3 regions of the Streptomyces sp. NPDC003034 genome follow, and region 2 is predicted to be linked to each of the others. Evidence: riboswitches for the same ligand, from Rfam matches in the RefSeq annotation. Region 2 holds a riboswitch; each other region holds the start of a gene.
The links. A riboswitch is a leader RNA that binds a small molecule or an ion and turns the genes downstream of it on or off. The one in region 2 is predicted to bind cyclic di-AMP.
Positions count from the first base shown of each region.

Region 1: it holds a riboswitch for cyclic di-AMP, as region 2 does, so the genes downstream of both, ACWDX7_RS23595 (transglycosylase family protein) here and ACWDX7_RS17270 (M23 family metallopeptidase) in region 2, are expected to answer to the same signal.
Region 3: it holds a riboswitch for cyclic di-AMP, as region 2 does, so the genes downstream of both, ACWDX7_RS10720 (peptidoglycan DD-metalloendopeptidase family protein) here and ACWDX7_RS17270 (M23 family metallopeptidase) in region 2, are expected to answer to the same signal.

Region 1 covers NZ_JBSFTS010000027.1:4,950-10,063, forward strand. Annotated here, with positions in the region: gene ACWDX7_RS23580 (DUF501 domain-containing protein) at 1-71, opposite strand, end outside; gene ACWDX7_RS23585 (FtsB family cell division protein) at 223-711, opposite strand; gene eno (phosphopyruvate hydratase) at 838-2,130, opposite strand; gene ACWDX7_RS23595 (transglycosylase family protein) at 2,419-3,138, opposite strand; cyclic di-AMP (ydaO/yuaA leader) riboswitch at 3,142-3,315, opposite strand; gene ACWDX7_RS23600 (transglycosylase family protein) at 3,592-4,680, opposite strand; gene ACWDX7_RS23605 (cytochrome P450 family protein) at 4,773-5,114, opposite strand, start outside.
Region 2 covers NZ_JBSFTS010000015.1:110,951-116,064, reverse strand. Annotated here, with positions in the region: gene ACWDX7_RS17275 (GntR family transcriptional regulator) at 176-853, opposite strand; gene ACWDX7_RS17270 (M23 family metallopeptidase) at 1,060-1,851, opposite strand; cyclic di-AMP (ydaO/yuaA leader) riboswitch at 1,864-2,023, opposite strand; gene ACWDX7_RS17265 (M16 family metallopeptidase) at 2,217-3,584, opposite strand; gene ACWDX7_RS17260 (M16 family metallopeptidase) at 3,605-4,978, opposite strand.
Region 3 covers NZ_JBSFTS010000007.1:66,127-71,240, reverse strand. Annotated here, with positions in the region: gene ACWDX7_RS10730 (MBL fold metallo-hydrolase) at 424-1,623, opposite strand; gene ACWDX7_RS10725 (SGNH/GDSL hydrolase family protein) at 1,719-2,504, opposite strand; gene ACWDX7_RS10720 (peptidoglycan DD-metalloendopeptidase family protein) at 2,667-3,695, opposite strand; cyclic di-AMP (ydaO/yuaA leader) riboswitch at 3,698-3,872, opposite strand; gene ACWDX7_RS10715 (tyrosine-protein phosphatase) at 4,195-5,013, shown strand.

The DNA of each region.
Region 1 (5,114 bases), on a different contig from region 2:
TGCTGCTCGAACGCCGCGATGTCCGCGTCGGTCGGCTCGGTCCGGTCGGTCTGGGGCGGGGGCGTCTGCATGCCTGGAGGGGGTCTCTTCGTTCGCGGTTCTATGACGGATGGGTCTGGTTCGGGTGATCGGTCTCGTCGGCGGATGGTCTGGCGGACGGACGGATCTGATGCGGCGGTCGGGTCGGTCTGCAGGTGGGTCCGGTCGGCGGGTGGGTCGGGTTCAGTCGCCGGGGCGGTCGGCCTTGTCGACGCCGTCCCAGACGTTCGAGTACCAGGGCCGGTCGGAGCCGGCCTGGCCCCCGCGGTGGCGTTCCGCCGCCTCGGCCCCGGGGTCGGTCATGATGTAGCCGATCTCTCCGGGGCGCAGGAAGTGCAGGTGCTTGCGCGCCTGCTGCTCCGCGTAGGCATCGTCCTGCCAGCGGGCCTTCTCGTCCCGGAGCCGTTCGAGGCGGTCCTTCGCCGCGGCGGCGGCCCGCTGCTGCTCCGCGATCTCCGAGCGCTGGGAGACGTACTGGCGCATCGGATACGCCAGGGCGACGACCAGGGTACAGAGGACCAGCACGAGCAGGGCGGCCCGGCCGGTCAGCCGGCTGCGGCGGACCTGGCGGCGCGACTGCGAGCGGTAGACGTGGGCGGCGGTCCGCTCGCCGAGCTGCTTGAGCCTGGTCGCGGTGGAGAAGGTGGAGAACCGATCCCGGTTCCCGGCCATTGATCCCGCCTCCCCTGTGTACGCACTACGCAATACGTCCCCGCACACGGTACGGGACCGAGTGCGGGGACGTACGGAGGCCAGGCGCAGCCGGCAGGCCGAGCTCCCGGCCCTGGCCTTCGCCGATCAGTTCGCGGGGCGGAACCGGGGGAAGGCGGAGCGGCCGGCGTACACGGCGGCGTCGTCGAGGATCTCCTCGATGCGCAGCAGCTGGTTGTACTTGGCGACGCGGTCGGAGCGGGCCGGGGCGCCGGTCTTGATCTGACCGCAGTTCACCGCGACGGCGAGGTCGGCGATGGTGACGTCCTCGGTCTCGCCGGAGCGGTGCGACATCATGCACTTGAAGCCGTTGCGCTGGGCCATCTCGACGGCGTCCAGGGTCTCGGTCAGCGAACCGATCTGGTTCACCTTCACGAGCAGGGCGTTCGCGGAGCCCTCTTCGATACCGCGGGCCAGCCGCTCGGGGTTGGTGACGAAGAGGTCGTCGCCGACGATCTGGACCTTGGCGCCCAGGCGGTCGGTGATGTTCTTCCAGCCGGCCCAGTCGTCCTCGTACAGCGGGTCCTCGATGGAGACCAGCGGGTACGCGGAGACGAGCTCCTCGTAGTAGTCGGTCATCTCGGCGGCCGAGCGGGACTGGCCCTCGAACTGGTACTTGCCGTCCTTGTAGAACTCGGACGCGGCGACGTCGAGCGCGAGCGCGATGTCGCGGCCCGGGGTGTAGCCGGCCTCCTTGATGGCCTCGATGATGAGGTCCAGGGCGGCGCGGTTGGACTCCAGGTTCGGGGCGAAGCCGCCTTCGTCGCCCAAGCCGGTGGAGAGGCCCTTGGTCTTCAGCACCTTCTTGAGGGTGTGGTAGACCTCGGCACCCCAGCGCAGGGCCTCGGAGAAGGACTCCGCGCCGATCGGGGCGATCATGAACTCCTGGATGTCCACGTTGGAGTCGGCGTGCGACCCGCCGTTGAGGATGTTCATCATCGGAACGGGCAGCAGGTGCGCGTTCGGACCGCCGAGGTAGCGGAAGAGCGGCAGGTCCGAAGCCTCGGACGCGGCGTGCGCGACGGCGAGGGAGACGCCGAGGATGGCGTTGGCGCCGAGAGAGCCCTTGTTCTCGGTGCCGTCCAGGTCGAACATGGCCTGGTCGATCAGCCGCTGCTCGGTGGCGTCGTAGCCGACCAGCTCCGGGCCGATCTGCTCGATGACGGCGAGGACGGCCTTCTCGACACCCTTGCCCATGTAACGGTCGGGGTCACCGTCACGGAGTTCGATGGCCTCGAATGCACCGGTGGAGGCGCCGGACGGAACGGCAGCACGGCCGGTGCTGCCATCGTCGAGGCCCACCTCGACCTCGACCGTGGGGTTGCCTCGGGAGTCCAGGATTTCCCGGGCTACGACGACGTCGATGGACGGCACGAGCATCTCCTTCTGGGATGTGACGCTGGGTGTGCGGTGGCATCAGGCCATGGGACGGCCTTGCCGACTAGAGCCTAACCGGCCCGCGGCGATCAGCCCGCCGACCGCCCGGGTCCTGGGACGAAAAAGGGCACGAATACCCTTCTTCCAGGACATAGAGCTCGCGGTCCGTGCGGCTCTGCCCGGCGAACGCCACCGCCCGGCGCGTGGGGGGAGACGCGCCGGGCGGCGGGATTCTGCGTGGGCGGATGCACCACAGCGGCTAGGGCCGCGGCGGTGCTATGGCCGCGGTGTTCAGCTGAGCTTCAGCTTCTGACCCGGGAAGATCAGGTCGGCGTCCGAGACGATGTCCTTGTTCAGCTCGAAGAGCTTCTCCCAGCCGCCGTTGACGCCGTTGGCCTCGGCGATGGTGCCCAGGGTGTCGCCGGACTTGACCTCGTACGAGCCGTTGCCGGTCTTCGGGGCCTCCGTCTTCGGCTTGGCCGGGGCCGGGGCCGTCGAGCGCTCGGAGCGGGTGGTCGGGGCCTCGGAGCGCTTGGTCTCCTTCTTCGGCGCGGCCTTCTGCTCGGCCTTCTGCTCGGTCTTCTTCGGCGCGGCCTTGGGCTTGGCCGGGGCCTCGGCAGCGCCGCCGCCGGCATACGAGGAGTTCGACAGGCCGACGCCGCAGTGCGGCCAGGCGCCCTTGCCCTGGCCCTTGAGGACCTTCTCGGCGACGGCTATCTGCTGGGCCTTCGAGGCCTGGTTGGCCTGCGCGGCGTAGGACTTGCCGCCGTACGCGGCCCACGTGGAGGACGAGAACTGCAGGCCGCCGTAGTAGCCGTTGCCCGTGTTGATGGCCCAGTTGCCACCGGACTCGCACTGCGCGACGCGGTCCCACTCGGAGGCCGTGGCGGCGCTCGCGGTACCCGCGGTCATCAGGGGCGCCGCGACGGCGACGCCGGCGACACCGGCGAGCGTGACGATGCGGGCGGCCTTGGAGGCGCGGCGGTGCTTGCCCTTGCCAGAAAGCAGCATGGAGTTTCTCCTCACCGACGCCTACGAGGTGAGCTGTCGGGTTCGGGCGGATGAGTTGCCCGGCCGCGCGGCCTAGCGCGCGACTTAACCCCTAGCCGGTGGCGTGACCGTCTCTCGAACGGCCGCTCCCGGCGCCTACCTTGGTTCCCCCGCTCCTGCCTTCGGCGCTTGACGCGACGACTGTTCCCTCCGTCCGCCGGCAGGATTCGGCGATGCGGTCGAAGGAGCCCGCGGTGGCGGGCGATTCAGAAGGTAGCCAGGTCCCTCCCCGATGTTCAACGCGCGACATCGGGGAGAAACCACCCCTACTTGCGCCCTTCGCAAGGGTGTTTGCGCAGGTGAGGACCGGGTTTGCGGGAGCTCCGGGGCATGACACGCCAGTTGACCGGAAGAGACACATGTCTCACTTGCCGAAAACGGGCAATCGGACCTTTACGTGCGCCCGAAGTGCCCCTATTCCGCGGTTAGATCCAGATTCTGGCCGGGCTTGATCAAGTTGGCGTCTCCGCCGATGACCTGCTCATTGACCGAGTAGAGCGCGTTCCAGCCGCCCTCCAGTCCGTTGGCGTCCGCGATGGTCGCCAGAGTGTCGCCCGACTTGACCGTGTACGTGGGGGCCGACGCGGGATCAGACGCGAGGGGCAGCTCGACGGCGGGCGTACCTCGGTGCTTGCCGCCGGACCCGTCCGCGACGGGCGCCGGAGCGGTGGGCGCGGTCGGCGTGGGGGCGGCCGAGGCGTCCGGGGAGGGCTGGGCGGTGGGGGCGCCCGGGTCCGCCGGGGCGGTGGGGGCGCCGGGGGCCACCGGGGCGGTGGTCGGGTCGCCGGGCAGCACGGGCGGCGCCGGAGTCGCGGTGGGGTCCCCGGGGAGTACGGGGAGCACCGGAGCGGTCGTCGGGTCGCCGGGCAGCACGGGCGGCGCCGGAGCCGTGGTCGGGTCGTCCGGCGGCGGCATGACGGGCAGTCCGATGGACGGCGCGAGCGGGCCCTCGGGGGTCCCGTACGAGGGGCTCTCGGACGGACTGGGCGCGGCCGGGGTGGGGGCCCCGAAGTCCCGGGCGGGGGCGCCGGTGCCGGCGGAGGGCACGGCCTGGTCCGGGCGGGACGGGCTCGGGGCGATGGCACTGGTACCGCCGGGCAGGCCGGGGTCCACGGCGGCGGCGGGGCCCTGCTGGGTCAGCCCGGCGGACGCCGCGCACAGCGGCCACGCCTGCGGCCCCTGCGAGGCCAGCACCCGTTCGGCTACGGCGATCTGCTGGGAGCGGCTGGCCAGGTCGGGCCGCTCGGCGAAGTCGAGACCGCCGGCGCTGCGCCACTGCTCCTGGGTGAACTGGAGCCCGCCGTACGCGCCGCTGCCGAAGTTGGCGCTCCACGTACCCCCGCTCTCGCACTCGGCGACCTTGTCCCACGTGGAGGTGTCGGCGGCGGTGGCACTGGTGGCGGCGAGCAGTGGCAGGGCCAGCGCGGAGCCAGTGACTCCGGCTGTTACCACCAGCGCGGGGACCTGGCGGGGGCGTCTGTGGCGGCCGTTCCCGGAACGCATGAGGCTGTACCTTTCGCATAACGGCGGGGTAACGGCAGAACCTAGCGGCCTTCGAACGATTGTCACAAGTTCCGACAGGAACTGACTCGGAGTCAGTCGTTCCGCCTAGACCCATAAGGGGTGAAGCGGACGGGCAGCGTGCGCAGACCGCGCATGATGAGCCCGCCGCGCCAGCGCAGTTCGGACGGATCCACGGCCAGCTCCAGGTCCGGAAGGCGGGTCAGCAGCGTCGCGAGCGCGGTCTGCCCCTCCAGCCGGGCCAGCGGTGCGCCGAGGCAGTAGTGGATGCCGTGGCCGTAGCCGAGGTGCTGGTTGTCGGCGCGCGAGAGGTCGAGGGTGTCGGGGTCGGCGAACCGCTCGGGGTCCCGGTCTGCGGCGGCCAGGACCACCAGGACCGGCTCGCCGACCGCGATGTCCTGGCCCGCGAGGGTGAG
Region 2 (5,114 bases):
CGCGCCCGAAGTCCAGCCGCGCCCGAATTCAGCTCCGCCGGAATTCGTACACCTTGACCGCCCGGGCCGATCATCCGGCCCCCGACCGCCGATAAACGTTCCTGGGCGGTCAGCGAATTCACACCACCCGCAATTCTGGCAGCCACAGCCGACACCCATGTGTATACGGGCTCTGTTAATGCCGGCCGCTCGACATGTTTACGGCAGGTTGCGAAGTCCTCACCGCGGTCCGCAGCCGCGGCCGGTGCGCTCCGGTCGCCCGGTCGGCGTGGAGGGCTGTCAGGGCCCGCGCCCTCTCGGCGTCCCCGCGCGCGACCGCGTCCACGATCGCCCCGTGCTCCGCCCAGGACTCCACCGGCCGGAGCGGCGCCTCCTCCGCGTACATCCACGCGACCTTGTGCCGCATCTGCGTGAGCAGCGCTATCAGTCCGGGGCTGCCGGAAGCCTGTGCGAGCGTCTCGTGGAACCAGCTGCCCAGCGCCCGCAAATCCTCGCCCTGGCCGCGCCTGGCCCGCTCCTGGCCCAGCCTGACCAGTCCGCGCAGCACCTTGAGGTGGGCCTCGGTGCGCCGCCCGGCGGCTCTGGCCGCCGCCAGCGGCTCCACCAGCATCCGCAGCTCCAGGAGGTCGGCGGCCTCCTGCTCGGTCGGCTCCGCCACGCAGGCGCCCGCATGGCGCCGCGTGGTCACGAACCCCTCCGACTCCAGGGTGCGCAGCGCCTCGCGGACGGGGACGCGGGAGACGCCGTACCTGCGGGCGAGCACCTCCTCGGTCAGCCGGCTGCCCGGCTCGAAGACCCCGGAGACGATGTCGTCGCGAATTGCCGTGCATACCGCATGCGCAGGAATACGCAAGACCGGACCTCCGCCTATTTCCGACTGCATCGTCAACGAACGCGCGTGAACGAACGCGCGTGCGCGTACCGCGACTCTATTGCAACACACGATTATTTCCGAGAGCGGTCGGAAATCCGTAAGTTTTGCGGAACGCGAAGACCCCGGCTCGGCGAGCCGGGGTCTTCGGTGAAGGGAGAGGGAGCGACGGTGCGCTGCCGTACGCGTCAGAGGCTGACGCCGTGCGAGCGCAGGTAGGCGACCGGGTCGATGTCCGAGCCGTAGTCGGCGCCGGTGCGGGCCTCGAAGTGCAGGTGGGGACCGCTGGAGTTGCCCGTGGAGCCGGCCAGGCCGATCTGCTGGCCCGGGGCGACCTGCTGGCCGACGGAGACGTTCAGCGCGGACAGGTGCCCGTACTGGGTGTAGGTGCCGTCGTTGTGCTTGATGACGACGTTGTTGCCGTAGGCGCCGCCCCAGCCGGCCTCGACGACGGTACCGATGCCCACCGCGCGGATCGAGGTGCCCGTCGAGGCGTGGAAGTCGATGCCGGTGTGGCTGCCGGAGGACCACATGCCGCCACCGGCGCCGTACTGGGTGCTCACGTACGAGCCCGCGACCGGGGAGACGAAGGTGTTGAGGCGCTTGCGCTCGGCCTCGCGGGCGGCGCGCTCGGCGGCCTCGCGCTCGGCCTTCGCCTTGGCCTCGGCCAGGCGCTTGGCTTCGGCGGCCCGCTGCTTGGCATCGGCCTCGGCCTGCGCCCGCGCGGCGGTGGCCTCGGCGGCCCGCTCCTGGGACTCGGCCTGGTTCTTGATGTCACCCGCGAGGTCCTCGGCCACGACGACGGCGTTGAGGCCGGTGTCCTGGACGGAGTTGTCGATGTCCGCCGCGAACGCCGGGCCCGCGAGGGAGCCGACGACACCAGTGGTGGCGAGGGCGGCGACACCGGCGTAGCCGGCGGTCTTACGGCTCAGACGACTGGAACCGCGGTGCTTACCGGCGGCACGACTGCCAAACGCCATGAAGGGGCTGATCCTTTCCTTCCCTCTCGCCTACCGGGTTAGCTGACGGGTTCGGAGCAGGAAGGTCTCCTACGGGCCTCCTCTTGCGAGGCGGCTCGATTCACCCCAGGGACTGATGTGGGTCCCCGGCTCCCCAGGCTCGCGCCTGACGGGGACTCGGCGATGCTGTCCGCTGCCGCGGGTGCGGCGGGTACGACTGACGAACAGCACGGCCGACGCTAGGCGGATCATCAGTCAATCGCCAAACAGACGCGCCTTTTTGTTGCGTACGCCACATCACATAAAAGCAACCTCACCACTTAACGGACAAAGGGACCCCTGGCGGACAAGCCGCCAGAGGCCCCTTCGGAACCGTCGACAGGGCGTCAGTTGGTGACGACGCTCACGTCCCCGATCCCCAGCGCGCGCACCGGTTCCTCGATGACCGCCGCGTCGCCCACCAGGATCGTGACCAGCCGGTCCACCGGGAAGGCGCTCACGACCGCCGAAGTGGCCTCCACCGTTCCGGTTTCGGCGAGGCGCGCGTACAACTGCGCCTGGTAGTCGTCCGGGAGCTCCTGCTCGACCTGGTCGGCGAGAGTGCCGGCGACAGAGGCCGCCGTCTCGAACTTCAGCGGGGCCACGCCCACCAAGTTCTGCACCGCCACGTCCCGTTCGGCATCGGTCAGACCGCCCTCCGCGAGGGTGCGCAGCACCTTCCAGAGGTCCTCCAGCGCGGGACCCGTGTTGGGGGTGTCCACCGAGCCGCTGATGGCGAGCATCGAGGCGCCCTTGCCGTCGGCGGTGGAGCGCAGCACCTGGCCGAAGGCGCGCACTCCGTAGGTGTACCCCTTCTCCTCGCGCAGCACCTTGTCCAGCCGGGAGGTCAGGGTGCCGCCCAGGCAGTACGTGCCGAGCACCTGGGCCGCCCAGACCCGGTCGTGCCGGTCCGGCCCGATCCGGCCGATCAGCAGCTGCGTCTGGACGGCGCCGGGCCGGTCCACGATGACCACGCGGCCGGTGTCGTCGGCGGTCACCGGCGGCACCGGGAGGGGCTCGGCGGCATCACCCGTCCAGGCCCCCAGCGTGTCCGCCAGCACGGCGTCGAGGTCGATGCCGGTCAGGTCGCCGACGACCACCGCGGTGGCGGCGGCGGGGCGTACGTGGGCCTCGTAGAAGCCGCGTACGGCCGCGGAGTCGATCCGCGCGACCGTCTCCTCGGTGCCCTGCCGCGGGCGGGACATCCGCAGGGACGCCGGGAAGAGCTCCTTGGAGAGCTGCTTGGCGGCGCGGCGCTGCGGGTTGGCCAGCTCGTGCGGGATCTCGTCGAGCCGGTTGCGCACCAGCCGGTCGACCTCGGCGTCGGAGAAGGCGGGCGCGCGCAGTGCGTCGGCGAGCAGGCCGAGCGCCTTGGGCAGGCGGGATGCCGGGACCTCCAGGGAGACCCGCAGGCCGGGGTGGTCGGCGTGCGCGTCGAGGGTGGCGCCGCAGCGCTCCAGCTCGGCGGCGAACTCCTCGGCGGAGTGCTTGTCCGTGCCCTCCGACAGGGCCCGGGCCATGATGGTCGCCACCCCGTCGAGGCCCTCGGGCTCGGCGTCCAGCGGGGCGGCGAGATTGATCTCGACCGCCACCACCTGCTGGCCCGGGCGGTGGCAGCGCAGCAGGGTCAGGCCGTTGGACAGCACCGAGCGCTCCGGGGCCGGGAAGGCCCACGGCTGCGGCTCGCCGGCCTGCGGCTGCGGGTGGAAGGTCATCGTGACGGCTGCGGTGTCGCTCACTGCTCCGCCCCCTCGTTCTCGTTCTCGTCGGACTCAGCGGACTCGCCGGACGCGCCGGCGCCGGCGCCGGCGGCGGGCAGCGGCTCGTACACGAGCACCGCGCGGTTGTCCGGGCGCAGCCGGGCGGCGGCCACGGCCTGGACCTCCTCGGCGGTGATGTCCAGGACGCGCTGGACGGCGGTCAGCGCCAGCTGCGGGTCTCCGAACAGCACCGCGAAGCGGCACAGTTCGTCGGCGCGGCCGGCCACCGTGCTCAGCCGGTCGAGCCACTCCCGCTCCAGCTGCGCCTGCGCGCGCTCCATCTCCTCGGCCGTCGGGCCCTCGGCGGCGAACCGCGCGAGCTCCTCGTCCACGGCGGCCTCGATCGTGGGGATCTCGACCCCGCTGGAGGTCTTCACGTCCAGCCAGCCCAGCGAGGGGGCCCCGGCGAGCCGCAGCATGCCGAAGCCGGCCGCGACGGCCGTCTGGTCGCGGCGCACCAGGCGGTTGTGGAGCAGGGAGGACTCTCCGCCGCCCAGGATGGTCAACGCCACGTCGGCGGCGTCGCACTCGCGGGTGCCGTCGTGCGGCAGCCGGTAGGCGGCCATCAGCGCACGCGCCGGGACCTCCTCGACGATCTCCTCGCGCAGCTGCTCCCCGATGATGTCGGGCAGGGTGCCGTCGCGCGGCGGCTGCTTGCCGTCGTGCGCCGGGATGGTCCCGAAGTACTTCTCCACCCAGGCGAGGGTCTGCTCGGGGTCGATGTCGCCGACGACCGACAGCACCGCGTTGTTGGGTGCGTAGTACGTACGGAAGAAGTGGCGCGCGTCCTCCAGCGACGCGGCGTCCAGGTCGGCCATGGAGCCGATCGGAGTGTGGTGGTACGGGTGCCCCTCGGGGTACGCGAGGGCGGTCAGCCGCTCGAACGCCGTGCCGTACGGGACGTTGTCGTACCGCTGGCGGCGCTCGTTCTTGACGACGTCGCGCTGGTTCTCCATGGACTCGTCGTCCAGGGCCGCCAGCAGCGAGCCCATCCGGTCCGCCTCCAGCCAGAGGGCGAGCTCCAGCTGGTGGGTCGGCATCGTCTCGAAGTAGTTGGTGCGCTCGAAACTGGTGGTGCCGTTCAGGGAACCGCCGGCGCCCTGGACCAGCTCGAAGTGCCCGTTGCCCTTGACGCTCGCCGAGCCCTGGAACATAAGGTGCTCGAAGAGGTGAGCCAGGCCGGTACGTCCCTTGACTTCGTGGCGCGAGCCGACGTCGTACCAGAGGCAGACCGCGGCGACCGGGGTGAGGTGGTCCTCGGAAAGCACCACGCGCAAGCCGTTGGCCAGCCGGTGCTCGGTCGCTGTCAGGCCGCCGGAGCCGGCCTGAGCTGTGGCCGTGTGACCCATGGGCATGTGGTCCCTTCGATCGAGGATGCAGAGATTTCTGTCAGACCTGCCACTGTATGCAAGCGCGTCGGCAGCCGGAGAAGTTCCCGGGTCCGGCCTGGGTCGGAGTAAGCGTTGTCGGTGCCTCGGGCCACAA
Region 3 (5,114 bases), on a different contig from region 2:
ACGCCGTGGACGGGCAGTTGGGGAAGTTCGCCGGAGTGCTTCCCGCTCCCGACGGAGCGCTCGTACGGCAGCCCGAATGCGCCGGGAGCGCGCACGCCCCGGCGCGTGTCCGCCACCGCCGGGCCCCGGCGCGGACCCGGCGCGCCGGCGATCCCCCGTAACTGCCCCCGCGGCCGGGCGATCCCCCCGTACGGGCCCCCGCGGCCGGGCAGGTACCCCGTACGGGCCCCACGGCCGCGCGGGCCACCCGTACCGGCGCCGACGGCCGCACCGCCCCGGCGGAGGGCCATCGGCCCGTGCCGCCGGGCGGCGACGGACAGCGCCCTCCGCGCACCGGGGCGCTGAGCGGAACCACCGAGGGGACCTATTGAGCGGACACGCCCCGCGAACCAACGCCCAGGGCCGCCCAGGGCCGCCCAGGACCTAGGAACCGACCGCTTCGGGCTCCTCGCGCGCCGCGGTCTTGGCCCGGCCGGTCCCGGCGGGGCGGGAGACCGCCGCGGGCGCCGGGGAGCCGGCCGCCGCGAACGGGCGCCACCACGGGGAGGCCGGCACTGCGGCGGCGCCGGGCTCGAAGGGCTGCCCGGGCACCGGCAGCGCGACCGCCGCACCCGCCGCCTCGGCCGCGGCCAGCGTGCCCTCGCCCGGCTCGTCCCACGGGTGGGGCGCCAGGTTGAAGGTGCCCCAGTGGATGGGCAGCATCGTGCCGTGGGGGACGCCGCCCTGGAGGTCGAGGTGGGCGCGCATGCCCTCCTCGGGGGTCATGTGGATGTCGGGCCAGTACTTCGAGTACGCCCCGATCTGGATCATCGTGGCGTCGAAGGGTCCGTGCTCCGCGCCGATCTTCTTGAAGCCGGGGAAGTAGCCGGTGTCACCGCTGTGGTAGATCCGGTGCTCGTCCCCGGCGACGACCCAGGAGGCCCAGAGGGTGTGCTGCTGATTGCGCAGACCGCGCCCGCAGAAGTGCCGGGCCGGGGTGGCCGTGAGCGAGAGGCCCGCGACCTTCGTGCTCTCATCCCAGTCCAGCTCGCGCAGCCGGTCGGCGGCGACGCCCCAGCGCTCCAGGTGCGCGCCGACGCCCAGCGGGACGGCGAAGACCGTGTCCGTACCGGCCAGGGCCTTGATCGTCGGCAGGTCGAGGTGGTCGTAGTGGTCGTGCGAGATGACGACGACGTCCACCGGGCCCAGCGAGGCCAGGGGCACGGGCACCGGATGCAGCCGCCTGGGTCCGGCGAAGGGGAAGGGGGAGCACCGCTCGCCCCACACCGGGTCGAACAGCACGCGGCGCCCGTCGATCTCCGCGAGCACGGTGGAGTGGCCCATCCAGGTCAGGCGCAGTCCGCCGGCCGGCGGCTTCGCCAGCTCGGCCAGGGTCGTCGGGTACACCGGGATCGGCGCGGCCGGACTCCTGCGCAGCCTCTGCTCCTTGTCGAAGTAGATCTTCGCGAACTCCGCCGTCGAGCCCGAGGGCCTGGTCCGGGCCCCGACCGGATTCTGGAAGGCGCCGTCGGCGAAGTTCGGCGAGCGGCGGATGCGCTCCATCCGGGCACCGGTCGGGTCGGCGCCGAAGGCTTCGGTCCGCAGGGCGCGCAGCCGTGGACGCAAGGGACGGGAGCCGGTCAAGGCGCCTCCTGGGACGATGGGGTCAGGACGGTCGTCGGTCTACGACCATCCCAACGCACACCGTCCCCGAAGGATTCCGCGGCGGCGCCCCCGCCCTAGAGCGGCAGCAGGTCGGGCCGCTTCGCCTCGACGTGGTCCCCGGAGGACTCCCCGCGCAGCCGCCGGCCGATCCACGGCACCAGGTGCTCGCGCGCCCACTGGATGTTGTCCCGGGTCACGTCGACCGAGCCGCGCGGCCGCTGCGGCGGCCACGGCTGGTCGGGGTCGGTGGGGACCTGCAGGCCGAGCACCTGCGCGGCGCGCAGCGCGACCCGGGTGTGCCCTTCGGGCGAGAGGTGCAGCCGGTCGGCGTCCCAGGCCCGCCGGTCCTGTACGGACCTCAGCGACCAGAGGTCGAGCACCGGGCAGCCGTAGCGGTCGGCGATGGCGCGGACGTGCGCGCTGTACGTGGCCACCTTGCCCCGCAGGTGCCGCAGGACCGGCACACCGCGGGTGTCGAAGCCGGTCGTGATCATGACCATGCCCACGGCCCCGGTGAGGTCGGCGACGGCCGCCTCGAACCGCTGCGCCACGTCGTCCGGGTCGCTGCCGGGCCGGATGATGTCGTTGCCCCCCGCGCAGAAGGTCACCAGGTCCGGCGCGAGCGCCTTCGCCCGGGGAACCTGTTCGGCCACGATCTGGTCGAGGAGCCGTCCGCGCACGGCCAGGTTCGCGTACCGGAAGTCGTGCTCGTCCCGCTGGTCGGCCAGGAGCACGGCAAGCCGGTCCGCCCAGCCGAGAAGCGAATCCCCGGGCCCCGGGTCCCCCACGCCCTCGGTAAAGCTGTCCCCGATCGCCGCGTACGAGCCGATGGTCTTGAGTTTCGTCGTCGTCGCTGCCACGGAACGACATCCTTCACCCCCGCGGGCGACTTACGCCAACGTAAGCAGGGGTTGACGGGCCGTGATCTATACCACCCGACGGGTAAGGAATAAGTACACGTCAGGCCGGGCCCCCCCTCAGGCCCCGGCCTGACGCCGTTCGTACTGCGGCCGCGGGTGCCGTCAGATGCTGACGCCCTTCGAGCGGAGGTAGCTCACCGGGCTGATGTCGGAGCCGTAGGACGGGCCGGTGCGGATCTCGAAGTGGAGGTGCGGGCCGGTCGAGTTGCCGGTGGAGCCGACGAGGCCGATGCGCTGGCCGCCGGTGACGCTCTGGCCGACGGAGACGGAGAGCGCGGACATGTGGGCGTACTGGGAGTACTTGCCGTCGGCGTGCCGGATGATGACCTCGTTGCCGTACGAGCCGGCCCATCCGGCGGAGACGACGGTGCCCGCGCCGATGGCCTTGACGGTGGTGCCGGAGCTCGCCATGAAGTCCACGCCGGTGTGGTAACCGGAGGACCACATGCTTCCGCTGGCCCGGTACTGCGTGGAGATGCCGCCGCTGACCGGGGCGACGAAACCGGAGGCGGTGGGGGTGCTGGAACCGGAAGAGGTCTGGCCGGAGGCGGAGGTTCCCGCCGAGGACCGGGCGGTGGACTGCGCCGGCTTCTCGGCCTGCTTCTGGACGGGCTTCTCGGCGGGCTTCTCGGCCCGCTTCTGGGCCGGCTTCTCCGCCGGGGCCTTCGGGGCCGGCTGGACCTTGGGGGCTGCCTGGGCCGGCTTGGCCGGGGCCGCGGCCGCCGCCTTCCCGCCGAGCGTCAGCTTCAGGCCCGGGTGGATCAGCGAGGGGTCGGCTCCGACGGCCTCCCGGTTGTCGGCGTACAGCTGCTGCCAGCCGCCCTCCAGCCGGCGCTCCGCCGCGATCTTGGAGAGGTAGTCGCCCGGGACCACCGTGTACTGGGTCGGGGCGGCCTGCGCGGCGGCGGTGGGCGTCGCCTGCGGCGCCACGGGAGCCTGCTGGATCAGCTGGACCTGCGGCGCCTGCACGGTGGAGGCGGAGGCGGCCGAGACGGTCGGCGCACCGGCCGCCTGGGCGCCAGTGGCGCCCATCAGCGGCAGCGCGAGCGCCGCGCCACCGGTGCCGGCGACGGCGAAACCGCGGGATATCGAACCGGACTTGGGACGGCGGTGCTTGCCCTTTGCAGGCATGGCGAATTCCTCTCCGGCGCCTGCGAGGTGAGCTGTCGGGTTCGGACTGGAGATGTCCGGCCGTACACATGGGGCACATGTACGGCTTCACCCCGAGCCGTCCCGGTTCAAAGAGCCGGAACGGCGGCTTACCTGGTTCCCCCGCTCCTGCCGCGCGTGAGTAGTCGGGTGCGGTTTCCGGGCGGCGGCAGGATTTGGCGGTCCACCCGGGATCGATCGCGAAGGTAATCGAGTCCGGGCGCGGGGAACAAGCCATGAATTTGCTGACGGAATCACAGGGATGAGGGATCGGCGGAATTACGGTCACCCTCCGTCCATTCCGGCCCGCCAACAACCGCCCCCGCTAGGCGATTCGCTTTCCGCGATCAGGCACTCACGGTCACCGTATGATCTGGCTCACGGGGGCGACCCGATGTCCCTTTTGAGAACGGCGAGTTATGGCTAAGTAGTGGCCAAGTAGTGTAATTCGGACACCCCAGGACTACGCGGAGGAGTTCCCGTGACCCAGCAGATACCCCCGGCCTCACTGGCGCGGCCGGAGCCGGAGCCCGCGCTGACCGGGGTGCGCAACTTCCGTGACGTGGGCGGACTGCCGACCTCGGACGGACGGAGGGTCAGAAGGGGGCGACTCTTCCGAAGCGGACATCTGGCGCATGCCACCGAAACCGACGCAGAGTTCCTGTCAGCGCTCGGGCTGCGCACCGTCTTCGACTTCCGCAACGAGGCCGACCACGCCCTGGAGGGCCCGGACGTCGAACTGCCCGGCGTACGGAATGTGAACATCCCGCTGTCCGACCCGGCCGACGGGCGCGAGTTCTGGAAGATGGTCAGCGACAGCGACCTGGACCGGCTGCGCGCCGTGCTCGGCGAGGGCAAGGGCGCGGCCCGCATGGCGGACTCCTACCGCGGGATCATCAGGCACCGCACCGCCGAACACAGCCGGGTCGTGCACTCCCTCGCCGAGGACGGCGTCCCCGCCCTGATGCACTGCGCGGCGGGCAAGGACCGGGCAGGCCTGTCGATCGCCGTCACCCTGCTGGCGCTCGGTGTGGAGCGCGAGGCGATCGTGGCGGACTACCTGGAGTCGAACGCCCCGCACCGCCGTTACGTGCTGCGCCACAGCGGCCCGGCTGCCGAGGCGCGCTCCCCCGAGGTCATGGAACTGCTCGCGCCGCTCTTCGACGCCCGCGCCGAATACCTGACCGCGGCCTTCGACACCATCGACGGGCACTGGGGCGGGGTCGAGCGCTACCTGGCCGAGGGTCTCGGGCTCACGCCCGACACCCTCGGCCGGCTCCGCGAGCAACTGCTCGACTGACCCCGCCCCCGACGCTCGCCCCCTCCCCCGGCGGTCCAGCGCCCACAACCAGGGAGCGGAGGGCGCCGGAGCAGGGGGGCGCCGGATCAGGGGGCGCCGGG